2 regions of the Priestia sp. TSO9 genome follow, and region 2 is predicted to be linked to the other one. Evidence: a T-box and tRNA genes for the amino acid it is inferred to sense, from the RefSeq annotation. Region 2 holds a T-box; the other holds one or more tRNA genes.

Region 1 (7,856 bases), on a different contig from region 2:
CGTACCGCCAATTTCATCGGTTTTAATCGTTGGTTTTCGGATTTCTTTTACTAGCTGCGGCTTAATGCGATACCCTCCATTAGCTATTGCAGAAGTATATTGAACAAGCTGCAGCGGCGTGTACGTATCATACTGACCAATTCCTAAATCAAGCGCCGTACCTGGAACATCGCTTCCGCCTTGGACACCTGTTGATTCGTTATCAAGGTCTATGCCTGTTGATACGCCTAAGCCGAACTGACTGTAGTAAGAACGCAGTTCGCTGAATGTATCAGGTTTAATCGGTAAAGTCATGTTTTTATGATACTGTAACCCAGCCATAGCCATTACCGTTTTAAACATAAATACGTTGGATGAATATTTTAACGCAGCTGAATACGTTAAGGGTCCTAGCCCTTCAGCCTCAGCTGATTTTTTAACCGGTGTTCCTTTAATTTTTAAGGGTTCATCAACGAACACTGTGTTTGGCTTAATAGCTCCTGAATCTAAGCCGGCTAAAACCGTTGCTCCTTTTACAACAGAGCCCATTGTATAAGATGTTGAAATATTTCCTAATGCAAAATCTTCTATTTTAGGCGCTCCAGTCTTCTTATCAATGGTGTATTTTTTACCTGCCATTGTTAAAATTTCTCCCGTGTGAGGATCCATCATAATAACAAAAGCACGGTCTAAAAATTGCGTTCCTTTCATTTGCTTTTTGGCTAAAAGTTGGTCCGTAATTTGTTTTTCTACCGCTTTTTGAAGCTCCATATCAATAGTTAAAACCAAATCACTGCCGCGTTCACCTTTAGACACTTGAATTGTATCAAGGAGATTTCCTTTTTTATCTGTTACATATTGAACTTTTTCTTTTTGACCGCTGAGCTGAGCTTCGTATTGCTTCTCTAAATAGCTCGTCCCAACTTGGTCATTTCGGCTATAGCCTCTTGACAAGTAATACTGTACTTTATCTTTAGGCAGTCCTTCGTTGGCAGATGATACATTTCCAAGCAAAGTACGGAGAGTACTGTTTTCTGGGTATGAGCGATCCCAATACGTTGTTGTATCAACACCTGGAAGCTCATCTAAGTGCTCACTTACAACGGCATACTCTTCATTTGTCACACCGCTCTTAACAATTTGCGGGGTGTTAGAGTAACCTGCCTCCATTTGGCGCTTAATAGCCAGAACTTCTAAATCACTCTTTAGAGTTTCTAAATCTTTTTTAGAGATGCGGTCTAACTGACGTTGATACAGTTCGTCATCAGTCATTTCACCATCTTGAACTTTTTTGCGATCAGCTTGCGTAATTTTCTGTTCCGCTTCTTTAGGATGAAGCATAATCCAATAATCCTTCATATCGCGTTCTGTAATTTTTACCACATTTTTAGCATCTTTATTCTTTTTATTTTCTGGAATATCAATCACATTTGTGGTGTAAGGAACATCGATCATAGTGGCTAACTTTTTAGCGATGCGCAGCCTTTCTTCAGCTGTATTTCCTTGAAAACGAGTATATGTAATCGTATTTAAAGAGGTATTATCTACAATTACGCGGTTATAACGGTCGTACATTTTCCCTCGAGGAACAGGCGTACTGACCGTAACGTCCTGTGTTTTTTCGACTTCTCGTTCGTAATTCTCACCGTATACAATTTGAACAAGTCCCAACCGCAAAATTAATACGGAAAATAGGGCAAATACGGTCAAGAAAAGTAAGTTCACACGAAAAGGCACGTGACTTTTTCTTCTTTTTTTCTTTTTCATACCAACACCTACACTTTATAAAACATATATACCATAACACCATAAAATCAGCCATTTAGCAAATAAATAGACACCTGGCAGGTGCCTATTTACACAACGTATTTATTCTAAAAGAAAAGCGCAGCATTTTCCATAGTACAAATGAAGGAGCTGACAACACTCTAAGCTGGAGACTCTCCGTCTCCTTCATTTAATACCGGAGGCGTAACAGTCGTTTCTTTTTTGTGAAGAGGCTGTGAGATATGTCTCACACAAAAATAAATGATCGTATGCCCTGCTCCAACAATAGCTAATAAAATGGGAATACTTTTTGCTTCATCAAAAAATAGTACAGCTATTAAAAATAAAGATATGGAAACGACGCGCCCGATATTCAGAAATACTTCTCTGACAACAATGTATTCAATTCTTTTTGAAACAACGTCTTTTGCTCGTCCAATCACATCGTATGTTAGAGAAATAAATGGAACCAACAAAATAGGATAGGCAATGGCAATACAAACAGCATATATAATTAACTTTGGATACGATAAGTTAAAGATAAGCAAAAAGACTGCTCCATAGAGAAGGAGGCCTCCTGTGAAGATAAACCGAAGGCGATTTTTTTGCTTAATAAACCTTGAGGCAACATAGTATCCTACAAACGCAACCGCTGAATTCACCAGTCCATATGTTCCTAAAGCTAATTCACTTCCCGTCGTAATAAACACCATGACGGATACAACAAAAATGAACGTACCTTCACGCAACCCTTGAAAGAAATGAGCCTGCAATATTCGATTCCAGTCTTTATTGACTTTTCGTTCAGCCCATACTTCTTTAAATTTGTATACTCCTTCCGCTGCGCGTCTTGTAATAAAAAAACTAAGCACAACGGCACCGATAAACAATAGCAACGATACACCAAACACAATTTTATACCCAAGTGATTCATACAAAGCGGAGATAACGAAGCCCGCTCCTAAAGGACCAATCATCCCTGCAAAAGAGTTTAAAATCCCTAAAAATCCGTTAAAAAAGTCTCTTGTATCAGGTTCTGTAATTTCAAAAGTTAGCACATTAAAAGCTAGCCAATAAAAGCCGTATCCTATACCCAGCAGTCCACCAAGCAATACTAAATACTCCGCTGCGTTAGCTCCACTGATTAATACAGCGATATAAAAAACAGCTAAAAAAGATACACCTAACCTTAAAACCACAACCCGGTCAATTCGTTTGGCCCATTTACCTGCTAAAATAAACGTAAGCGGCTGAAGCACCACTACCGCTAAATTATAAATAGCGAGATCCGAAAATTCGCCTGATTGTTTCCACAAATAAATGTTAACAAACGAATTGGAAATTGAAATAGCCAAGGCATAAAGACCGCCTATAATTAAAAGCAAAAGTAAATCTTTACTAACTTCTACATCTCCAACTACTTTTTTTAATAAAGGCATATCAAAAAACTCCTTTTCTCTTCTACACCTAGTGTGTGAAAAAGAAAAGGAGATATGTAAAAGAATTGGAAAACAAAAAAGCCAGTAAAGGTAATAATTACTTTACTGGCTCTTAAATACGTCTTCAGCTTATTTTGCAGCGTCGTAACGTTTAGCAACTTCGTCCCATTTTACAACATTAAAGAATGCTGAAATGTAATCTGGACGGCGGTTTTGGTAATTTAGGTAGTAAGCATGCTCCCAAACGTCTAGACCAAGAATTGGCGTTTTGCCTTCCATTAATGGGCTATCTTGGTTTGGTGTGCTTGTTACTTCTAATTCACCGTTGTTTACAACTAACCAAGCCCAGCCAGAACCGAAGCGAGTTTTAGCTGCATTTGCAAATTCTTCTTTGAATTGATCAAAGCTTCCGAATTTGCTAGCGATAGCGTCTGCTAATTCACCAGTTGGAGCACCGCCGCCGTTAGGGCAAAGGATTGTCCAAAATAATGAGTGGTTCGCATGACCGCCGCCGTTATTGCGTACTGCTGTACGGATATCTTCAGGAACAGCATCTAAATTTGAAATTAACTCTTCAATACTTTTGCTTTCTAGATCCGCTTTGCCTTCAACAGCAGCGTTTAGATTTGTAACATATGTGTTGTGATGTTTTGTGTGGTGAATATTCATTGTTTCTTTGTCGATATGTGGTTCCAGTGCATCGTATGCATAAGGTAGTTCTGGTAATGTGTAAGCCATGAATAATTCCTCCTTCAAAATATGTAAGCATTTTGGCGCAAAAGCACCATATACGTTTAGATTAGCAAATTTACCCTACTGTTTCAAATAAAAAGTTCCTAATCCATGATTTATATTTACCTAATTCCCATTCGCTATTCTTTTAAACATAAAAAAAGCTTCTTTTTCTCAAAAGAAGCTTTGAATAGACAATAGTATGGCGGAGGAAGAGGGATTCGAACCCCCGCGGGCTTTAACACCCCTGTCGGTTTTCAAGACCGATCCCTTCAGCCGGACTTGGGTATTCCTCCAACCCTATAAATGGTGGACCCTGCAGGACTCGAACCTGCGACCGGACGGTTATGAGCCGTCTGCTCTAACCAGCTGAGCTAAGGGTCCACATGGCTCCACAGGTAGGACTCGAACCTACGACCGATCGGTTAACAGCCGATAGCTCTACCACTGAGCTACTGTGGAACAATATGAGTTATGTATGTCACAAACGTAAATTGGAAAATAGCGGCGGAGGGGATCGAACCCCCGACCTCACGGGTATGAACCGTACGCTCTAGCCAGCTGAGCTACACCGCCATGGCTCCACAGGTAGGACTCGAACCTACGACCGATCGGTTAACAGCCGATAGCTCTACCACTGAGCTACTGTGGAACAATATAACATTTACTAGCGACATTAAAAATTTAACATGTTTCTAGCCTAAAGTCAATATATTATTTTAAAACAGCGTATAAAAAATAGGCAATCATCAGAAGTTGAATAAATCCTTTTGAAATAGCGCCACTAAAAAAGCCAATAACCGAACCTACTCCAATTTTTACTGCGTTACTAATTGTGGTCCGATGAACAATCAGTTCTCCTACAATCGCTCCGATAAACGGACCTAAAATAATTCCAAATCCCGGAATAACAAACGGACCCACAAGCAGCCCAACTGTACTTCCCCAAACACCTGCTTTAGTGCCTCCGAATTTTTTCACACCAATAATATTAGCTATATAGTCTGCTAAAAAAAGTGCGACAACTAACAATCCTTGTATCACCCAAAATAACCAGCTATAGGAGCTAAAATCATAAAATAAACCGTATATAACAAATCCTAGAGCTACAAATAGCACGCTTGGAATGATGGGATAAACCAACCCAACAAACGATACAACAAAGCTAATGATAATTAATGCCCAACATAAAATAGCCATGCCTGCACCTATCCTTTTTATTATTACTATTTATCATACAATAACCACTCCTATAAAGAAAGACCTTGCACCACTAGACCTTCCTTTATTTTACTTTCAAATACGATTTTCGAGTGTACCTCTGCAATATTAACAGCACGGTCCAGCTGCCCGTAATATCCCCAAAAACAATGACGGCAAAACCTGTACATACACGCATAAGATGTGCTTGTGACAAAACGCTCCACCGCATCATTGTAATTGGTAACGATTTCTAAAATCTATTGTAAACCTTAAATTTTCGCTATAAAATAAGATATAATTAGAATCTTCACTAAAAGGAGGCTTTACAATGAGCATGCTGAAAAAGATGGCATGGAGTTTTACTTCCTTCAAAAAAATAAGGTCGCTTCGTTTTGAGCATACGAATAAAACAATTGGCTTTGTGCTGTTTTTAACATTTATTTCTTTGCTGCCTACATTTTTCTTTATGACTTTGACGATTGTAAACGGCTATCATATCGCTACTACAGATCTTCCGAAATCTGTTTCTTCTTTTTCTATTTCAAACTCACAGCTTACGTCAAGTCAACCTTTCACAAAAAAAGTAAACGGTACCGCTTTTATCTTAAACCCCTCACAGTCTATTGAACGGTTTCATTCCCCTGCTCATGCCATTGGTTTTTTAAAGGATGGAATTTACATCACGACTAATTCACAAACACAAACTTATTCATATGAGTTGCTAAACTGGCATCATAAAGATAAAAATGAACTGCTAAACTTGCTGCACGAACAAAAATTTTCTTTATACATACTTGTCCCTATCGCTATGCTTTTACTGTACGTATTAACATCTGGACTAAACTTCCTTTCTATTACCTGCCTTGCTTATCTTGGAAAACTGATTGGACTCATTGCTAAAAAGCAGCTTCCTTTCAAGCAGCTATGGGCACTGAGCGCTTATAGTACGGTAGCCTTCACGCTGCTGTATACGCTTTTTGAAGCTTTTTCTTTGTCTCTAGCAACACATAGCTCTCTTTACTGGATAGGAACATTCTTTATTTACTTGTTGCTCGTCACAAGGGTTCCTATAAGAAAAAAGGTAAAACCTAATAAAGATGCTGGGACCCACGTATTTTAGTTGATAGAAAATCCAACTCGATCGGATTTTTTTATTGATATGGTGAACGCAGTTTTCATGTATGCGGCTGCTTATATATGGTGATTTTTGAAAAAACCACAGGCTCCTGAGGGGGAAACGGAACAGGTAAGACCCAGCAGGAGCGTATGCGACGAGGAAGATCACCGCCCGTGGAAAGCGACGTCTGGCACAGAAATCAACAGCGATATCAACAACGATCCATACTAAATCATTTATTTCATTTGCTCGCCTTTGGATTGGCGTGATGTAGTTAAGTCTCAGCCTCTTTATTTCGGTACAACTTTTCTTCTTCCCATTGCACAAGGAAGAATTTTCAACTGATACAAAACCCATAAACCTCCTGCTGTGAGCAGAATAAAGCTGTAAACAAACATCAGCCTTTCAGTATGCATCCATACTTCAAAAACAACAGGTCCCAACGCTACCCCTAAAAATCTCACCGTTCCATAAATGGATACAATAAACCCTCTTTCTTCGTCTGAAGCCGCTGAAGTAATCATCATATTAATACACGGAAGAACAAATCCTAAGCCGCCAAAGGCGACTGTCAAACAAAACATCAGCACAGGAAGCGTATAAATAATCGTTAATACTCCAAACATCAGGAATAAAAGAGTTATCCCTACTATCATTAATTTTTTCATGAGCTCTACATCTGTTTTGATGCGTTGCCCGGTCCAATAAGAAACGAGCGTCATCGCACCAAGAGGAAATAAAAAAGCGGTTCCTTTAAAAAAACCGTCTATATGATACGTTTCCTCTATTAGAAAAGATAAGTAATATAAAATGCCAAATAATAAAAACAACCCCAATCCCCCGACAAAGAATAAAGGAAAAAGCGATTTTCTTTTATCATAGACAATCCCAATGGCTCTCTTTAAATATTCTTGAACAGATACTGAATCCGAACCTGTTTTCCCTTCTCTCACATACATTAATATACCTACTAAAGCAGCACCTGCAGCTAAAGGATAGACAAAAAACGCGGCATACCATACGACGAGTGCTGCCGATGCTCCAATTATCGGCGCAACCACTTTTCCAACTCCGTTATACACTTCTAAAATCCCGAGGACTTTTGCTCTTTTTTCCCCTGTAAATACATCTCCAGTTAATGCCATTGCCAACGTTGTAGTACCTGCAGCTCCAATCCCTTGAATGACTCTGCCTGCCATCAACACAGCAAAGCTTCCAGAAGAGAATGAAGCACTACTAGCAGCGATGACACTACCTATTATCATCATGACGAGTGAATATATGATTAACTTTTTACGCCCATACCGGTCTGATAAAATCCCTACAGCAGGAATACACAATGCGGCTGGAATCGAAAATGCACTCAGTATCAAACTGGTTTTAACTCCGCTTAAGTGAAGTGACTTTTGAATGCTTGGCAGCAGAGGAATGAGCATGGAATTTCCCAGCACCATGATTAAAGGCAATAAGCCTAATGAAACAATCATTAATTTTTCTTTCAATTTTCGTTCTCCAATCATATTTAAGTAAGACAAGCATAGGCTTTACACATAAGCAAAAGAATGAAGGAGGAGCATAATGAAAAAGCTATGTGCATTAGCCGCTTTCGCTTTTATCGG
Region 2 (7,856 bases):
ATAGCATCTTATCTGTATTAAGAAAGGGGTTATATCGTGGAGGAAACAAAGCTTACTGGACGAATCGTTACACCTGATGATGCGGAATATGATCAGGCTAGAACAAATAATAATTTAGGTGTACCTAAATTTCCGAGAATAATTGTATTTTGTCAGAATACAAACGATGTAGTAAATGCATTGAAGTGGGTAAAGGAAAATCATGTCTCATTTCGAATAAGAAGCGGCAGGCATAGCTATGAAAATTTTTCACTGGTAAACGGTGGATTAGTGATTGATGTCAGTGAAATGGATAGAATCAAGATCGACAGTAAAAGCATGACAGCGAAAATAGAAGCAGGGGCTAATCTAGGGAAAGTATATAATGAATTATGGAAAAAAGGAACGACTATCCCTGCAGGTACGGAAAGCAGTGTTGGTCTTGTAGGCCTTGTGCTTGGCGGAGGAATTGGCATGTTATCAAGGTTGTTTGGGCTTACCTGTGATAATTTGGTTGAAGTTGAAATGGTCATCGTAAATGAACAGAGAGAAGTTGAACTCATTAAGGCAAATAAAAATCGCAACAGTGATCTCTTTTGGGCTTGTTGTGGAGGCGGGGGCGGAAACTTTGGTATTGTTACGTCTCTTACATTCAAGGTGCAGCCTGTCTCAAAGGTGTCAATCTTTTCAATTACATGGGAATGGGAAGATTTTGAAGCTGCTTTTGATGCATGGCAGCACTGGGCCACAAATACCGATAAGCGCTTAACTTCGGAGATTGAGTTAAAGTCGAAAGAAGCGAATCAGATTATTGCTCAAGGTGAGTTTGTTGGTTCATCATTCAAGTTAAAGGAGCTTCTGCAGCCTTTAATAGATGTTGGGTGTCCTAAAAAAGTAGTAATAAAGGAAGTTTCATATATTGAAGCTGTACAATTTTTTGACGATCCGAGCGGAAACCAACCCGCCCCTCGAAAAAGGTCAGGTTCTTTTCTTAATAAACCTTTTCCAAAAGACGCTATTTTAACAATGAAGCATTTTTTAGAAAATGCTCCGAATGAAAAATCTAGTATTTGGCACCAGTCTCTTGGGGGAGCAGTGGAAGAAGTTGCCTCTAATGAAACGGCCTTCTATTATAGAGATGCTGTTATCGCACAGGAGTACCTTGCTACATGGAGCCATCCTTCAGAAGAGCGAGCAAACATTCGATGGATTGAAGAGTTAAGAAATGCTTTATCGAGATATACAACTGGAGATTATGTGAACTGGCCGGACCGGCTCATCAGAGATTGGCCAACGGCGTATTATGGAGAGAATTTTAAAAAGCTTCGAGAAGTGAAACGAGCATATGATCCATGTAATCTATTTCATTTCCCTCAAAGCATCCCGCCGTTTATTAACTGGTTTTAAAGATCATCTTTCAAGTGGTAGATGCAAATAATACCCACCTTAAATGAGGTGGTTTTTTGTGTACATTGCCTTTTCCTGAGAGCGTGAAAAAGGAAGCAAACAGTGGTAAGCAGTTATTTTATCAATAGATGGCTACGTTATACGGAGAAACATACACAAATTTCATAAACATTGACATTCCCTTCCAAACCGCATACAATAGCTACTAATAAAAGCACACAAATTCGTTGAAGAGAATCAGTACGCTGCAAGTTTGTTCCACAGAGAGCTGGTGATAGCTGAAAGCCAGTGTTCAAGCTGCAGGGGAATATCCTCTCTGAGAAGTCAAACTGAACGATAAGTAAGTTTGAACGGTAGTCTACCGTTAAAAAGAACGCGTATGATTGTACGTTGCTGAGTGCTATTGATGAACGGATCAATAGAAGCCAGGGTGGTACCGCGGTTAAAACCCGTCCCTAGTCATAGGGACGGGTTTCTTTGTGTGCTTTTAACTTTAAAAGGAGTGGTATCACATGAAAGAAGTGAATGTAAGGGAGTCTTCGCAAGAGCGCGAAAAGCGTATCCAGCAGCAGTGGCAAAAGAGAAATGTGTTTCAGCAGTCGGTTCAAAACAGGGAAGGGCATCCGTCATTTGTATTTTATGAAGGGCCTCCTACAGCAAACGGTTTGCCTCACGTGGGGCACGCGCTAGGCCGGACCATTAAAGACGTGGTGGCTCGTTATAAGACGATGGCGGGGCATCAAGTAATTCGAAAAGCAGGCTGGGATACGCACGGACTGCCGGTAGAGCTCGGTGTCGAAAAGCAGCTCGGAATTTCAGGGAAGCATGACATTGAAAAATACGGCGTAGAAGCTTTTATCAACAAGTGTAAGGAAAGTGTGTTTGTGTATGAAAAGCAGTGGCGCACGTTCACGGAGCAGCTTGGCTATTGGGTTGATATGGAAGACCCTTACATCACCTTGGAGAATTCATATATTGAAAGCGTATGGAACGTGCTTGGCACGATTCATGAAAAAGGACTTCTTTATAAAGGCCACCGCGTATCACCTTACTGCCCGAGCTGTCAAACGTCGCTGAGTTCACATGAAGTAGCGCAAGGGTATAAAGATGTAAAAGATTTAACGGTAACGGTGAAATTTAAAGTGAAAAACCGCGATAATGAGTATTTTTTAGGGTGGACGACAACACCTTGGACGCTTCCGTCAAACGTGGCGCTTGCGGTGCATGAAGAGATGAACTACGTTCGCGCTGAGCAAGGCGACAGCGTGTATATAGTGGCAGAAGCGCTCGCAGACAAAGTGTTAAAAGGAGAATATAGCGTTTTATCTCAACATAAAGGAAATGAGTTAAAAGGGATGTCGTATGAGCCGCCGTTTAATTTTGTGAAAGTGGAAAAAGGGCATGAAGTCGTAACGGCTGATTACGTAACGGATCAAAGCGGAACGGGTGTTGTTCATTTAGCACCTGCATATGGTGAAGATGATTACAGAGTCGTAAAAGAAAACGGCTTTTCGTTTGTGAACGTAGTGGATGAAAAAGGACAGTACACGTCTGAAGTGCCGCCTTTTCAAGGACGTTTCGTGAAAGACTGCGACGTTGATATCGTTCGTCATTTAGCAAATGAAGGCGTGCTGTATCATAAAGAAAAGCATGAGCACAGCTATCCGTTTTGCTGGCGATGCGACTCGCCGCTTCTTTATTACGCAAATGAAAGCTGGTTTATCCAAACGACGGCGTTGAAGGAACAGTTTTTGAAAAACAATGAAAGCGTGACGTGGTACCCGGATCATATCAAGCACGGCCGCTTTGGCAACTTTTTAGAAAATATGGTGGACTGGAACATCAGCAGAAAGCGCTACTGGGGAACACCGCTGAACGTATGGGAATGCGGAGCATGTCAGCATCAAGTAGCGCCAAAAAGCATCAAAGAGCTTCAGAAACATGCGTCTCATTCCGTGGATGACAGCATTGAACTTCATAAGCCGTATGTAGATGACGTGCAGCTAACGTGTCCGGTCTGCAGCGGAGAAATGAAGCGAACGCCCGAAGTGATTGACGTTTGGTTTGACAGCGGCTCGATGCCGTTTGCGCAGTATCACTATCCGTTTGAAAATAATGAACTGTTCCAAAAACAGTTTCCAGCAGACGTTATCGCAGAAGGAATTGATCAAACGCGCGGCTGGTTTTACAGCTTGATGGCAGTTTCAACGCTGTTTACAGGAAAAGCACCTTATAAGCGCGTTTTGTCTCTTGGCCACGTCTTAGATGAAAACGGTCAAAAGATGTCTAAAAGTAAAGGAAATGCGCTGGACCCTGTTGATCTTATTCATACATTTGGTGCTGATGCGCTTAGATGGGCGCTTTTAGCAGACAGTGCACCTTGGAATCCGAAGAAATTTTCAGAGCGCGTCGTGCAAGAAGCGAAGTCAAAAGTGATTGATACGCTTGTGAACGTGTACGGCTTTTACGTGTTATACGCCAAGCTTGACGGCTATGACCCGAAGCAAACGTATGAATTGAAAAAAACAAAATTGGATGAGTGGATTCTTTCGCGTTTACACAGCACGGTCAAGCGCGTCACAGCACATCTTGAAGATTACGGATTTACAAGTGCCGCTCGTGAAATCGCGGCATTTATTGAAGAGCTAAGCAACTGGTATGTACGACGTTCTCGCGATCGCTTTTGGTCAGAAGGGATGCACGGAGAAAAAGCAGCGGCTTACGATACGCTTCATGAAGTGTTAGTGACGCTTAGTCAGCTGTTGGCACCGTTTACGCCGTTTGTTGCGGATGATGTTCATGAAAATCTCACAGGGAAAAGCGTTCATTTAGCAGACTATCCTGTTTGTGATCAAACGAAAGTGAACGAAAAGCTGGAAAAAGAAATGGCAGCGGTGCTTCAAGTAGTGGAACTAGGCCGAAGCATCCGAAATACGCATTCGTTAAAAGTAAAGCAGCCTCTGCAAAGTCTTTCGCTTGTGGTAACGGAAGAAGATGTAGAGTGGAAAGCATATCGTGATGTCATCAAAGATGAGCTTAATGTAAAGAACTTTAACGTGGAGCAAGACGACGACAAACTTGTTTCATACGTATTAAAACTGGATTTTAAACAGGCTGGACCAAAGTTTGGGAAACAAGTTAATGAGGTCAACCAAGCGCTGAAAAACCTTTCAGAAGAGAAAGGGAAAGAGTTTGTTGAACAAGGCAAGCTAAGTGTTACGCTTGCTTCAGGAGAAAACCTAACGCTTGAAACGGCAGACGTACTTGTTGAAAAAGTGCCAAAAGAAGGTTTTGCAGTTGCATCAAACGGCACGTACACTGCGGTGTTGGATACGGCGTTAACCGAAGAACTCGTGCAGGAAAGAGTCGCTCGTGAAGTAATTCGAGCGGTTCAAGATTACCGCAAAAAGCTGGATTTACCCGTGAATTTACGTATTGATTTGGAGCTTAGCGGAGACGAAGAAGTGAAGGAAGCCGTCGCGAAGTTTGAAACGCTGCTTCAAGAAAATCTTTTGCTGCACAGTCTCAGTGTGAAAGAAGCCATCGAAAATGGAGAGACGGTAAAAGTCGGAACAAAGCAAGTTACGCTTCGCGTTTTAAATCAGAGCTGATAAAAAGCACTTACCTCATAGCAGGTAAGTGCTTTTTTACCTTTAATCAAACTGTCCGAGAACATTTTTAAGACTCGGCCAAACGATTTCAAAAGGAGCCGCTAACACATGCTCTTTTCCGTTTTCATCTTTAAAGTGCTGAACAAAACGGTACTTTCCTACTTTGTAGTTAGGAGTTGCGATATCTAGTTTGAGTGATTTCCCTGGCTTCAGCATGACAGTTTTATCAGGGAACTCTAATCCGTTTAGAACAACTTTGTACCACTTGCCGTCTTTTAAGTGATCCGCCGTATTTTCGTAAGGAATCGTTAAGGTATGCGTCGAATTGTTTTGAATAACAAAAAAGCCAAACTGCGTTTTATCGTATTTTTTACTGACAGCAGATAGCGTAATAGTTCTCCCATCAATGCTTATGGAAGAAGGAATGTTTTTTTCTTGTTTGGGTCCTAGTTCCATTTTTTGACCGTTATAATCGATATAGCCAAAGATACAAAACAAGATAATAAAAATGCCTAGTATTAGTAAAAGTGTTCGTACTATTTTCAAAAGCTTTGCACCACCTTTTTATCACTCTTCCATTATACGGAAAAATTCTCGTTTGAAATAGTATGAATTTACATTTCCTATATCACTTTTTTGAAAGGAATGATTGAATTGAGACAAATTATAGCCATGGGCGGCGGAGGTTTTTCGATGGAGCCGGATAACTTGCTTCTGGATCAATACATACTTTCACAAGCTCATATAGATGTGCCGAAAACCTGTTTTATCCCTACAGCCAGCGGAGATGCCGATAATTATATAGAAAGGTTTTATGAAGCGTTTGAGGAGTTGGTATGTACACCGTCTCATTTATCGCTGTTTTCACCAAACTTTATAGATTTAAAAGCATATGTGCTGCAGCACGATATTTTGTATGTAGGCGGCGGTAATACAAGGAAGAATATGCTTTCTTTATGGAAAGAGTGGGGACTGGATACGATTTTAAAAAAGGCTTATGAAAAAGGAGTGATCTTAGCAGGAATAAGCGCAGGTTCGATTTGCTGGTTTGAAGAAGGCGTCACTGATTCAATGAACAATAAACTGTCTAAAATCGACTGTTTAGGATTTTTAACGGGAAGTAACTGTCCTCACTACGATGGAGAAAGCAATCGAAGACCGTCGTATCGTGAGTTAATTGCAAGCGGGGAAACGAAAGAAGGCTATGCTGTAGATGATGGAGTTGCGCTGCATTTTAAAAATGAGAAGCTATCCGCATCAGTTAGCTCAAGACCAACAGCAAAAGCATATGCTGTTGGTCGAAAAGAGGAAGAAGTAGTTGAACGTGAGCTTCCGGTGACCTATTTGGGTGATCGCAAGCAATAAATGGCTGCTTTCCATGTTTCTCTGTATAAAATGGAGCTTATTCGTACATACATAAGCAGAGATTCTATCTAGGAGGGTACTTCAGTGAGCTATAAACAATACTGGGGAAACATACATGAACAAAGCGATAAGCTGCAGAAGTTATTATCGTCGTATTGGCATCAGTATTCAGATTTTGGAAACTGGCAGTTTTGGGTGGTGCTTGCTTCGCTCGTTCTTCCTCTTGTGTTGTTGTATTTTACCGTAGACCGGACGCGGATCTTTGAGGTGTTTTTCTTCGGTTATACAGTTCACGTGCTTTGGGCATATACGGATACTGCACTTGGAAGAACCGGTTATTTAACACACACGTTTTTCTTAACGCCGCAGCTTCCAAACGCAACGAATATTACCGCTTCTATTTTGCCGGTAGGCTTTCTGCTGCTTTATCAATATTGTACGAATCACCAAAAGAATTTTTATCTGTATACGATTCTGCTGAGCGCTGTTTTTTCATTTGGACTGGCGCCCCTTGAACACCATTTTAAATTTATTGATTCAGGAAAAGGAATGAGCTTATTTTATATTTTTCTGATTGATATCGGAATAACGTTAGTAGCGTATTGGTTCACAAGGCTTCTTGTAAAAGCAAAAGCCGCAGCCTATCGTAAAGTGGAAAAAGAACGTTGAAAAAATGTTTGAAGGTTATTAGTTAGGGGTATACATGTATTTAAGATAAATTGAGGTGAAAAAATTGTATTACTACCGCATTTCAGAAGGGCAAGATGAAACGTACTCTGAGACAATTGTTGTTCATGAAGAACAGTTTGATCAAGGTACGTTTGAAAAAATGGTGAAAGAAGCGATGGTCGATAAGCCTGGCAAAATTGATCAAGTGGACATTGTGAAATATTTAATTGGACATTATCATTTCCAAGTTGCATATATTGAAGCAGCCTTTCATAGTACATATACAGACTAATAATGTTATGTATTCAACAAAAAAAACCGTTGCGTTGGCAGCGGTTTTTTTGTTTCTACCAGTACCGATAGTGATAGGGGCTTTGAGGGTGATAGTAGGGATTCTGAGGCGGAGGATACGTACAAGGAGACGTGTGATGGTAGGCTGGACCAGCTTGTTTTTCCTTTTTATAGTGTTCTTTTTCTCTACATTCGTCCGTTGCTCCAATCACGATGGTTTGATTTTTTAACGGAGCCAGCGTTTTCTTTAGTTGCTCTGGATCTAAGCAGTACGTGTGAGCAAGGACTTCAATAGGCGTTTTATTTAAAATGTCCGATCCAAAAATATATTCCGGGTAAGGGGCGTCAAAAATGGCAAGTAAATGCGTATTGTCTTCAGACGCAATTTCCCAGTGCCACCAGCCTTGAGGGATATTGGCTACTTGACCGGGAGTAATCGGAATATTTGTGACTTCGTTGTTAAACGGATTGATTAATGAAACGACGGCCGAGCCTGCAATGCAGTAGACAAGCTCAGCGGCATTTTGGTGATAG

What was found. A T-box is a leader RNA that pairs with one kind of tRNA and senses whether it is charged. The one in region 2 lies ahead of ileS (isoleucine--tRNA ligase), so its partner is inferred to be a tRNA-Ile.
Region 1: it has a tRNA-Ile gene. The T-box ahead of ileS (isoleucine--tRNA ligase) is inferred to sense a tRNA for this amino acid. The anticodon was not compared.

What each region holds. Positions count from the first base shown of each region.
Region 1 is NZ_JAJEKD010000015.1:1,495,802-1,503,657, forward strand. It holds gene LJC66_RS22925 (peptidoglycan D,D-transpeptidase FtsI family protein) at 1-1,746, opposite strand, end outside; gene LJC66_RS22930 (MFS transporter) at 1,908-3,185, opposite strand; gene sodA (superoxide dismutase) at 3,315-3,923, opposite strand; tRNA gene LJC66_RS22940 (tRNA-Ser) at 4,121-4,213, opposite strand; tRNA gene LJC66_RS22945 (tRNA-Ile) at 4,225-4,301, opposite strand; tRNA gene LJC66_RS22950 (tRNA-Asn) at 4,305-4,379, opposite strand; tRNA gene LJC66_RS22955 (tRNA-Met) at 4,420-4,493, opposite strand; tRNA gene LJC66_RS22960 (tRNA-Asn) at 4,495-4,569, opposite strand; gene LJC66_RS22965 (DUF456 domain-containing protein) at 4,632-5,117, opposite strand; gene LJC66_RS27870 (hypothetical protein) at 5,203-5,334, opposite strand; gene LJC66_RS22970 (DUF1189 domain-containing protein) at 5,449-6,240, shown strand; gene LJC66_RS22975 (MFS transporter) at 6,528-7,739, opposite strand; gene LJC66_RS22980 (hypothetical protein) at 7,816-7,856, shown strand, end outside.
Region 2 is NZ_JAJEKD010000013.1:1,107,440-1,115,295, reverse strand. It holds gene LJC66_RS13910 (FAD-binding oxidoreductase) at 37-1,386, shown strand; T-box leader at 1,605-1,846, shown strand; gene ileS (isoleucine--tRNA ligase) at 1,899-4,997, shown strand; gene LJC66_RS13900 (immunoglobulin-like domain-containing protein) at 5,040-5,543, opposite strand; gene LJC66_RS13895 (Type 1 glutamine amidotransferase-like domain-containing protein) at 5,652-6,362, shown strand; gene LJC66_RS13890 (hypothetical protein) at 6,447-7,031, shown strand; gene LJC66_RS13885 (hypothetical protein) at 7,087-7,323, shown strand; gene LJC66_RS13880 (cupin domain-containing protein) at 7,379-7,856, opposite strand, start outside.